2 regions of the Gordonia sp. 34D genome follow, and region 1 is predicted to be linked to the other one. Evidence: riboswitches for the same ligand, from Rfam matches in the RefSeq annotation. Region 1 holds a riboswitch; the other holds the start of a gene.
The links. Region 1 has a riboswitch for cyclic di-AMP ahead of AC1L34_RS02895 (C40 family peptidase). Riboswitches for the same ligand answer to the same signal wherever they lie in the genome.

Region 1 (4,460 bases):
GCGACCCACATACTCTGGGACGCCTTCGGTGAGCCACAAGGGGGCGCTTGACGCGGTCGTCAGACGGGACGCCACGTGAGTGAGCTCGTGCCGAAGTACCACAGCAAGGGCCTCGCTTGAGAGTCCTCGGGCGGCGGGCGTCAACACGATTCGCTGGCCGACCACCTGCCCCGCCCTGGTGTCGATCATGGTGAACACGGTGGCCGCAGCGGCTGCGGCGGTGTCACCCGGACGGGTGCGGGTAAGGGCCGCAAACTGCTCGTTGGTTGCGGTGGCGATGACCGCGACTCGCTTCACCCAGTCTTTACCCCAGAACGCGGTCACTTCGTCCACTGCTGCGGGCAGGAGCTGCCGGACCTTCGCGGCCTCATTCTCGGCACCACGGTAGAACAGCACTGTTGACGTGCCGCCGCTGGTTTTGACGTCGGTCGCCGCGAGCCCCGGGAACTCCCAGGCACCCACATCCGGCGCTTTGGGGTTCTCCCGAGAGGCCTGCGTCGGATCGGGGGCCAACCCGCCTTCCCCAACAACCTTCCAGTCGTCGCCATAACGAGCGAACGTGAGGCTGCCATGCAAGGTGACAGTCGGCTCGTCGAGCCCCGGCTCAGCTTCGCCACCGAGTGCGTAGTCGAGGTCGACCGGCGTCACCCAAGTGTCTGTCGCGCCCTCGGCCTCCAGCTTTGCGACAAAGTCGTCTGCAAGCAGGTGCTCCGGGCCGTTCTGCGGTGCCACCCGGTAACGGAACTCTTTTACCTTGAGCGGACCAGCGGCCACGGGCGAGTGCTGGGGCTTGCGCCCCGCAGGCTTCTCGACGTCGGCAAAGTTGTCAGCAATCACTTCCAGGTGCTGACGAAACTCGGGACGTGCGGCCCCGTCTACCAACTCCGCCAACCCGCTTCGGTCACCGTTGCGGAGTGTCGATGAGAGTTGATCGAGGAGCGCGGTCACCCCGTCGTACCGCTGCTGCTCAAACGGATTCAGTTGGGTGGTCGCTACCGTCTCTGAGGACGATGATTCCGGAGTGGCATCGGAGCCGCAGGCTGCGAGCGGGAACGCGAAGGCCAGCAGCACCGGCACCACGCAGGCAACGCGACGTGTTCGCACTCAGTACCGTCGCGCGGAGTTGTACGGGCCCGCCTTATCGAGCGGAACAACGGCCACGGGGACTCCGAATGTCGACGCGTGGACCACATAGCCCTCACCGACATACATGCCAACGTGGGTTGCACCCGGGTAGTAAATCACGAGGTCGCCGGGCTTCAACTGGTCTCGTCCCACGGGGGTTCCGCCTGCGAGCTGTGCCTCGCTGGTTCGCGGAATAGTGCGGCCAGCCTGCTGGTATGCCCACAACATGAGGCCCGAGCAGTCGAATTGGTTGGGTCCGGTTGCACCCCACACGTAGGGGTCACCGATTCGCGAGATCGCCGCCTGAACCGCCACCAGTTGGGGCGAGGTCCCCTTCGGTACCGACTTGGGGTCAAATTTGTAGCGGGGACCACGGAGCGCCGCAAGCTGCTTGCCGGTCATCGACTGGTAGATCGCGCGGATCTGGACGGCTTCAATCTGCAGATCAGCCTGCTTGGCTTGCAGTTCGCCCCGCTTCTTCTCTGAGTCGTTGATGGCCCGGGTCGCGGTGTTTGCGGTCTTTTCGGCAGTAGCTTTAGCTACCTTGGCGGTCTGGGCGGTCTTGATGACACTGCGGATATCTGCCGCGCTCTGGCGCGACATCACTTCCAGTCCCGACATATTGTCGAGCAGGCTTTGCGGGGAGTCACTAACGAGCATCGCGTACAGGCGGTTAACGCGGGCGCCGCGGTAGCTAACACGTGCGAGCGCATCGACCTTGCGCTGGGCGGCATCAATCTGCCCCTGCATTGAAGCCAACTGCTTCGCGGCGACGGACGCCTTCTTGCGCTCGACGGACACGATCTTGCGCTGCTTGTCGTACTCGACCTGTGCGGCGTTCATCGCCTCGGCCGTCTTCTCCGCATTTTCCGACAGTGATTTGTACTTGACGAGCAGCTGATCCGCGGATCGGGTGGCCGGATCCGCGGTGGCAGGCGGGCTGACGATGACTGTCAACGCCGCCACCACGGCGACGAACAGTGCTGCGGCTCGCCTTAACGTCCGCATTGGTGCACTTGTTGAGCTCACTCGTACTCGGTCCTTAATACAGGCGAGGGCGGGTCGGCGATAAACGCCGTCCCGCCCTCGGTAAAAATCAGTTAGCAGTCGTCATGCTCAGTAGCGACGGATGCTCAGGAGGTTCCACTCCTTGACGCGGTCCTTCTTCACCGGGACGCCTTCGGTGGACGAGTGGACGAACATGCCGTTACCCGCGTAGATGCCGACGTGGCCGCCACCGTTGAAGACGAGGATATCGCCGGGCTTGGCGTTGCCGAGGCCCGCAACCGGGGTACCGCCGCCGAGCTGACCGTAGCTGTCACGCGGAATGGTCTTGCCAGCCTGACGGAAAGCCCACGAGGTGAGACCGGAGCAGTCAAAGGCATTGGGGCCAGCGGCACCGTAGACGTAGGGCGAACCAATCTTCGACTCAGCTGCGCGCAGCGCCTTCTCAGCGCGCGCCTGCTGCGAGTTACCGAGATTCAGGTTCGGAGCCTTGGGGGTTGCCTGCGGAGGCAGACCCGGAATGTCAAACGTGCCGACATTCGGAATGGTGATCGGCGCGGCGTCTGCTGCGGGGGCAGCTGCGAAAGCCAGCGATCCGCCAATGGCAATCGAGCCGGCGAGGACTGCGGACTTGGCGGCCTTGCGACCGACACTAGGCTGCTCCAAACGATGCTTAGCCACGAAAACACGTACTCCTTGTTGTTCTCCCTCATCGCCGACCGGGTTAGCTGTCGGGTTCGAGCCGGAAGAGATGGCCCTACGCACGCCAGCAAAAGCCGCGAGCGGCTTCACGTTGGTGCGATTCACCCCAATCCGCGTTCCGACTGAACTCGTCGGCCACACGGAGGAAGTGGGTCCCCGGTTCGCCCTCTTTGGTAAGGGCGATTAGGCGCGTCCTTCCGGGTCTCTCGGATTACTCCAAGAAGCCCTAACTGGAAGGTCTCGAAAAGATTACGAAACCCCACCCGCGATGTCTAGCCGTTCGTCACCGGCGTGCCATCGGCGCCCAAATCAGACGGCGCGAAGGGTGCGACCACTTTGGCCCAACAAATCGGCTTCACCTGCGAAAACTTCTTGCTTTGCGGCTTCCGCGACGTCTCCACTGATCAAATCTGTGTCAGCGAACACATCGATGGCATCGGCCAACTCGAGGCCGTTACCTTCGCATGGGCCGAACGACCCATACTCGCTGGTAGTACCAGCAAAGAAGATCTGCATCATGCAGTCATCACAGGCCCTCGCCCGCATCGGACAACGCCCACAATCAATCTTCATGTGATCTGCCTCTCATTTCCGTTCGGTGACCCTGATTCCCGGCCATACCGTCGTTTTGTCCGTCACCTCGTCGCGGATTCAACTTGGAGTGCAGACTACGAGCGCCCCCTGACAAAAGCGCCGTGGAGTGCGCGGGTCCTTGCGTAAGAACGCTCGTGGCGTTTTCCATGCCACCGCTATCTGGAATGCCACCTCATCTGTTTGTCGCTTCATCTGAGTGTCGGAGGGTCGTCGTACGGTGCCCACATGACTGTCGAACAGATGTCGTTCGCCGACCTCCCCGAGTCGGCCGAGTTTGCTACCGCGGCCCTCGCCCAAACCACGTTCGTCGTTGTCGACTTAGAAACCACCGGCGGTAGCTCGGAGACTGATGCCATCACCGAGATCGGTGCCGTCAAGATTCGCGGCGGGGAAGTGCTCGGCGAGTTTGCCACGTTGGTCGACCCCGGCCGTGCCATCCCGCCCCAAATCGTGGCGCTCACCGGCATCACCACCGCGATGCTCTACGACGCGCCCCGCGTGGAAGAGGTGCTGCCCGCATTCTTCGAGTTCGCGCGCGGCAGCATTCTCGTCGCCCACAACGCGCGATTCGATATGGGGTTCCTTCGAAAGGGCGCGGCCCGGATGAATCTGCCGTGGACGTTCACCACATCCCTGTGCACCGTGGTGATGGCACGTCGCATCCTGAGCAAACAGGAGGCACCCAGCGTCAAGCTTTCGGCCCTCGCCGAACTCTTCGACGTGTCTGTCCGGCCCACACACCGCGCCCTGGACGACGCCCGCGCCACCGTCGACGTCTTTCATCGGTTACTCGAACGCGTCGGCAATCAAGGCGTGAGCACTGTCGGCGACTTGACCACGTTCCTCCCTCGCGCAACGGCCGCCATGCGCGCCAAGCGGTCCCTGGCCGCGGCACTGCCACACCGGCCCGGCGTCTACATTTTTCGTGGCCCCGGCGACGAAGTCCTCTATATAGGGACCGCTGTCGATTTGCATCGTCGGGTGACGAGCTATTTCAACGGCAGCGACTCACGCGCACGGATGGCCGAGATGGT
Region 2 (4,460 bases), 1.7 Mb from region 1:
ATCAAGCCGTCATCAGCGTGCCGAAGGAAGTCGCCGACGGCCCGTGGGCACTCATCGCCGAGTACGCCACCAAGCAGGGCATCCAGCGCGTGCAGTACCTGCATATGCCGAACGAGATGTTCACGCAGGTCCTGCGTAGCGAGCCCGATCGTGTCCTGTTGGGCATCGAGGTTTCGGCAATTTCAGCGGTCATGGAGCAGGTGCCGGGCCAACCCGAGTCCACCGACGGCGACCTCGCTATCCGCGGAGTCTTCGCCGTCCGAACCCTCCCCGTCGGCTTCCAAATCCCCAACATGACCGAACTCCCCGGAGTGAAGGGCTAACGAGCCCCGCTCGCTCCGCTCCCTCGGTTCTCGCATGATGCGTCGATTCCCGCACTACGTCTGACGTAGTGCGGGAATCGACGCATCATGCGAGAACGAGTTTGGGCGGCGCGTTACCGGTCGAGTTCGCGCGTGACGCCGCGAACCACTTCGGAGATACGCTGCGCCGTCTTGCGATCGGGGTAGCGCCCGTTGCGCAGATCAGGCTGCACTTTGCTTTCGAGCAGGGTGATGAGATCGGCGATCAAACCGTGGAGTTCATCAGGCGAGCGCCGCTCGGCGTCGCGTTCGCGACGACCTGCTTCTCGAGCCGCCTCACGCGTATTACGTGCGACGCTGGGCGCAGGTTCGAGCACAGCCACACGCAGCGCCTGCGGCCCACGACGTCCGGCAGCCATGTCGAACTCGACCTTCTGGCCGACCTTCAACTCGCCAACGCCTTCCGGCAGCGCGTCGGCGCGGACGTACACGTCCTCGCCGTCGGTCTGCGACAGGAACCCAAACCCCTTTGCGGAGTCGTACCACTTCACCCGGCCCGTCGGCACAACGATCACCCTCACACTGGTCTGCCACATACAAAAGCGCCTGAGCCCGATGGCAGTCCGAGCAGAGGCGCACTGCACGCGATTCTACCGCCAGGGATACCGTTGATGCCATGCAGACCCAGAAGTCTTCGCGCTTGCTCGCGACGGCCGTCATTCTTTTCGGAATCGGCATGGTCGCCAGCATCGCCCTGCTGTTCCCCGCCGTTCGCGACACCGGCACGGTCATCGTCACGATCGTCTACGTGCTGGCCATGTGCGCGCCCCTCGGATTCTTGTTGGGGCTGATCTTTGCGTTGCTGTCGGGGCGGCGCAGTCGGTGAGCGGAGCCCGCGTCGATCATTACGAGCGACCGTTTCGTCCCGCAACCGACACTGCCACGGTGAAGCGGGCGTTTAGCGCCTACCCGTCGGGCGTCGTCGCAGTGTGCCGCCGCACGGAGGCATCGGATGGGCCGATCGGCATGTCCGCGAGCGCGTTCACGACAGTGTCGTTGGATCCCCCACTGGTGTCGGTTTGCGTCCGAAAAGGATCGACAACCTGGCCCGCACTGCGCAGCGGAACCCTGGGCGTCAGCGTCTTCGCCGCGCACCAGGGCGACATTTGTCGGCAGCTGGCTGGCCCTCCCGCCCAGCGGTTTGACAGTGTGCGGCCAACCACCGACGACTCCGGTGCGGTGTTCATTCCGGGTGCGACGGCGCAACTGGCTTGCACCGTGTTCAACGAGATCGACGCGGGTGACCATCTGTTGATCTTGCTGCGGATCCAGTCGTTGCGGAGCGACCCCGATCTTGAACCCCTGGTGTTTCATGCGAGCAGTTTCCGGGCCCTCGAATCGAGACGGGCACAAGCCTGAGAAGCAGCCGTGTCGGACGTCTCAATTTGGATGTGACGTTTGTCACATAACGGTTGGATAACGAACCGGACACGGGCCGACCATCAGGCCCTGAACAGGGGAGACGCCAACAGTCACGGAAATCGGCCCCTACTCGCCGTTAACATCGCCTTCGCGAAAACGTGAACTGCCGCCGCCAAGTCCGTAGTGTTCGTGTCGGTCGCCATCCTGGTGACCACACCAACGCAGTTGCACCGGTCGCGCCAAGCCTCGCTCCGCCGATGCAACACCCGCAATTTGCAGTTTCAGGAGCGAGGACGGGGGACCCAACATCCTCCGGGACGGTTGGCTACGAAAGTGGACAACCTTGGGGTTAAGTCCCAGTGGCGTCACAACCAGTGACGCCGGTGCGGACCGGGCACCTCTCGCTCGAACCCGACAGCTCACCTCGTAGGCGCGTGGAGAGAGGAAGAAAACGTTATGACCGGACGTCACGCAAAGCAGTCGACGAACACCACCACCAAGACTTTCGCCAAGATTGCCCTCACCGGCGCGATCCTCGGCGGCGGCGCAGCCCTGATGGGCGGCGGCCACGCCTCGGCAGCATCCGATTCCGAGTGGGACCAGGTTGCACAGTGCGAGTCCGGCGGCAACTGGGCCATCAACACCGGCAACGGCTACCACGGCGGGCTGCAGTTCAGCCCGAGCACGTGGTCGAGCCACGGTGGCGGCCAGTACGCCCCGACCGCAGATCAGGCGACCCGCGAGCAGCAGATCGCCGTGGGCGAGCGCGTCCTGGCAACCCAGGGTAAGGGCGCATGGCCGTCGTGCGGTGGCCCGCTGTCCGGCCCGACGCAGCGCACCGCTCCCACGACGCCCGCCAAGCCGGTCAACCCGCTTGCCCCGTCGCAGAAGAGCGACAACGCCCCGAAGACCGACAACGTTAAGTCGTCGGACGAGGCTGTTGCCAAGGTCGACAAAAAGGTCGACGACTCGAACCTGAGCCCCGAGGTCCGCAACGCTTGGAAGGCCGCGAAGAACTCCGGCTACAAGCTGACTCCGGAACAGCTCAACCTGTTCAACCAGAACCAGGGTCTGCTGAACAACATCCGCTGATTCTTGCTCTAGACGAGAGGCCCCCGACCGATGGTCGGGGGCCTCTCGTCTACCTCCTCCCCGTCCCCCACTCCTCGTTCTCGCATGATGCGTCGATTCCCGCACTATGTCGGACATAGTGCGGGAATCGACGCATCATGCGAGAACGGCGGGGAGGCGGGAGGTGCGGTCCGCTCCCGTCATCGCTTGAGAGCACAAAAGGCCGACTAGCCATTCCTGGCTAGTCGGCCTTTTTGAGGTATTGGTTAGCGGTTGACGACCGTCTTGGACTGAATGAACGGGAGATCTTCCGCAGCCTTGGGGAACTCGGTGTCACCAAAGGGTGAAAGTGCGCCCGCGAGGTGCGCAACCAGTTCAGTCACTGCATGCTCGTCACCGATCTCAGTCGGCCAACCGTTGTCTACGTATCCAGTCTTCTTAGCCACGGCCTCATTGTGCCATGCCGCTCCCCTCGGCGGTAACGTTGTCCCAATGAGCCCGGACCTGCCGCTGCGCGGGTTGGCCGATGATCTCTCAACACGTTCCGACGAAGCCCTAGTGGAACTGCTGATTGTTCGGCCCGACCTCGCGTCTCCCCCACCCCGCGGCACCGGTGTCCTCGCGCAACGCGCACTGTCCGCGGCGTCGATCGCACTGGCTGGCGAAAGCATCGACCTGCTGGGCGACGCCGTCCTGGAAGCCTTCCTAGATGCGGCGGCTGAGATCGGCGAGCGCAAGGAACTGCTGGGCCCCGTCAGCCGCGACGACATCGTCGAACGCCTGGGAAAACGCGCATTGCGCGCAGAGATCGATGTGCGCCTAGATTTCCTCCTCGCCCGCGGACTGCTGTGGGGCACCGGACCACTCAAGCGCGGGAAGCACACGCATTGGCTCGGCGGCGCACACCTACCTGCCGCCCTTCCCTGGCGGGCACACAACCTGCTGGGCCCGATGTCGCAACTGTCGGCCGAAACCATTCGCGAACGGATCGACGCCGCCGACGACCGCCAGCGGGAACTCCTGACGACTCTCGCCAAAGGGTCGGCACTCGGTCGCAGCCGCGATGCCGCTCCCAATGCCAACCCCGAAGCGCCCGTCCCACAATTGATCACGCGCGGGCTTTTGGCCCGAGTCGACGAGCAGACCGTCGAACTGCCACCGCAAGTGGCTCAGCTCTTACGCGACCAGCCACCGCTCGAGACCGCGAGTCTGCGGGCCCCCTCGCTCGCCACCACTTCGCCCGGCCGGTTCGACGCCAAAACCGTCGACGCGGCCGGCGCTGGTGAAGCTCTCGAACTACTGCGGCACGCCGACGACCTCATCGAAGCACTCGGTTCGGCCCCCGCCGCGATCCTGCGATCCGGCGGTATCGGAATCCGTGAACTCCGCAGGCTCGCCAAAACCACCGGACAATCCGTCACCCGCGTCGGTCTCCTCGTCGAACTCCTCGCGCAGAACCGGCTACTCGGCTCGGGGACCCCCGACTCCGACAGCCTTGACCTCATGCCCGACAACGTCTTTGCCCCCACCGACGCCGTCGACGCCTGGGCCCACCAAGACAGCACGCGCCGATGGTTGGGGCTGGCACGCGCCTGGCTCGACCTCCCGCGCCGACCCTGGCAAATCGGCGACACCGACCGCGAAGGCAATACGCTCGCCGCACTG

Region 2: it holds a riboswitch for cyclic di-AMP, as region 1 does, so the genes downstream of both, AC1L34_RS10785 (transglycosylase family protein) here and AC1L34_RS02895 (C40 family peptidase) in region 1, are expected to answer to the same signal.

Annotation. Positions count from the first base shown of each region.
Region 1 is NZ_CM155293.1:625,772-630,231, reverse strand. It holds gene AC1L34_RS02905 (peptidase MA family metallohydrolase) at 1-1,104, opposite strand, end outside; gene AC1L34_RS02900 (C40 family peptidase) at 1,105-2,133, opposite strand; gene AC1L34_RS02895 (C40 family peptidase) at 2,242-2,811, opposite strand; cyclic di-AMP (ydaO/yuaA leader) riboswitch at 2,830-3,032, opposite strand; gene AC1L34_RS02890 (hypothetical protein) at 3,142-3,351, opposite strand; gene AC1L34_RS02885 (DEDD exonuclease domain-containing protein) at 3,652-4,460, shown strand, end outside.
Region 2 is NZ_CM155293.1:2,321,234-2,325,693, forward strand. It holds gene AC1L34_RS10765 (DUF2771 family protein) at 1-323, shown strand, start outside; gene AC1L34_RS10770 (cold-shock protein) at 437-868, opposite strand; gene AC1L34_RS10775 (hypothetical protein) at 979-1,188, shown strand; gene AC1L34_RS10780 (flavin reductase family protein) at 1,248-1,721, shown strand; cyclic di-AMP (ydaO/yuaA leader) riboswitch at 1,989-2,173, shown strand; gene AC1L34_RS10785 (transglycosylase family protein) at 2,181-2,816, shown strand; gene AC1L34_RS10790 (hypothetical protein) at 3,062-3,241, opposite strand; gene AC1L34_RS10795 (helicase-associated domain-containing protein) at 3,288-4,460, shown strand, end outside.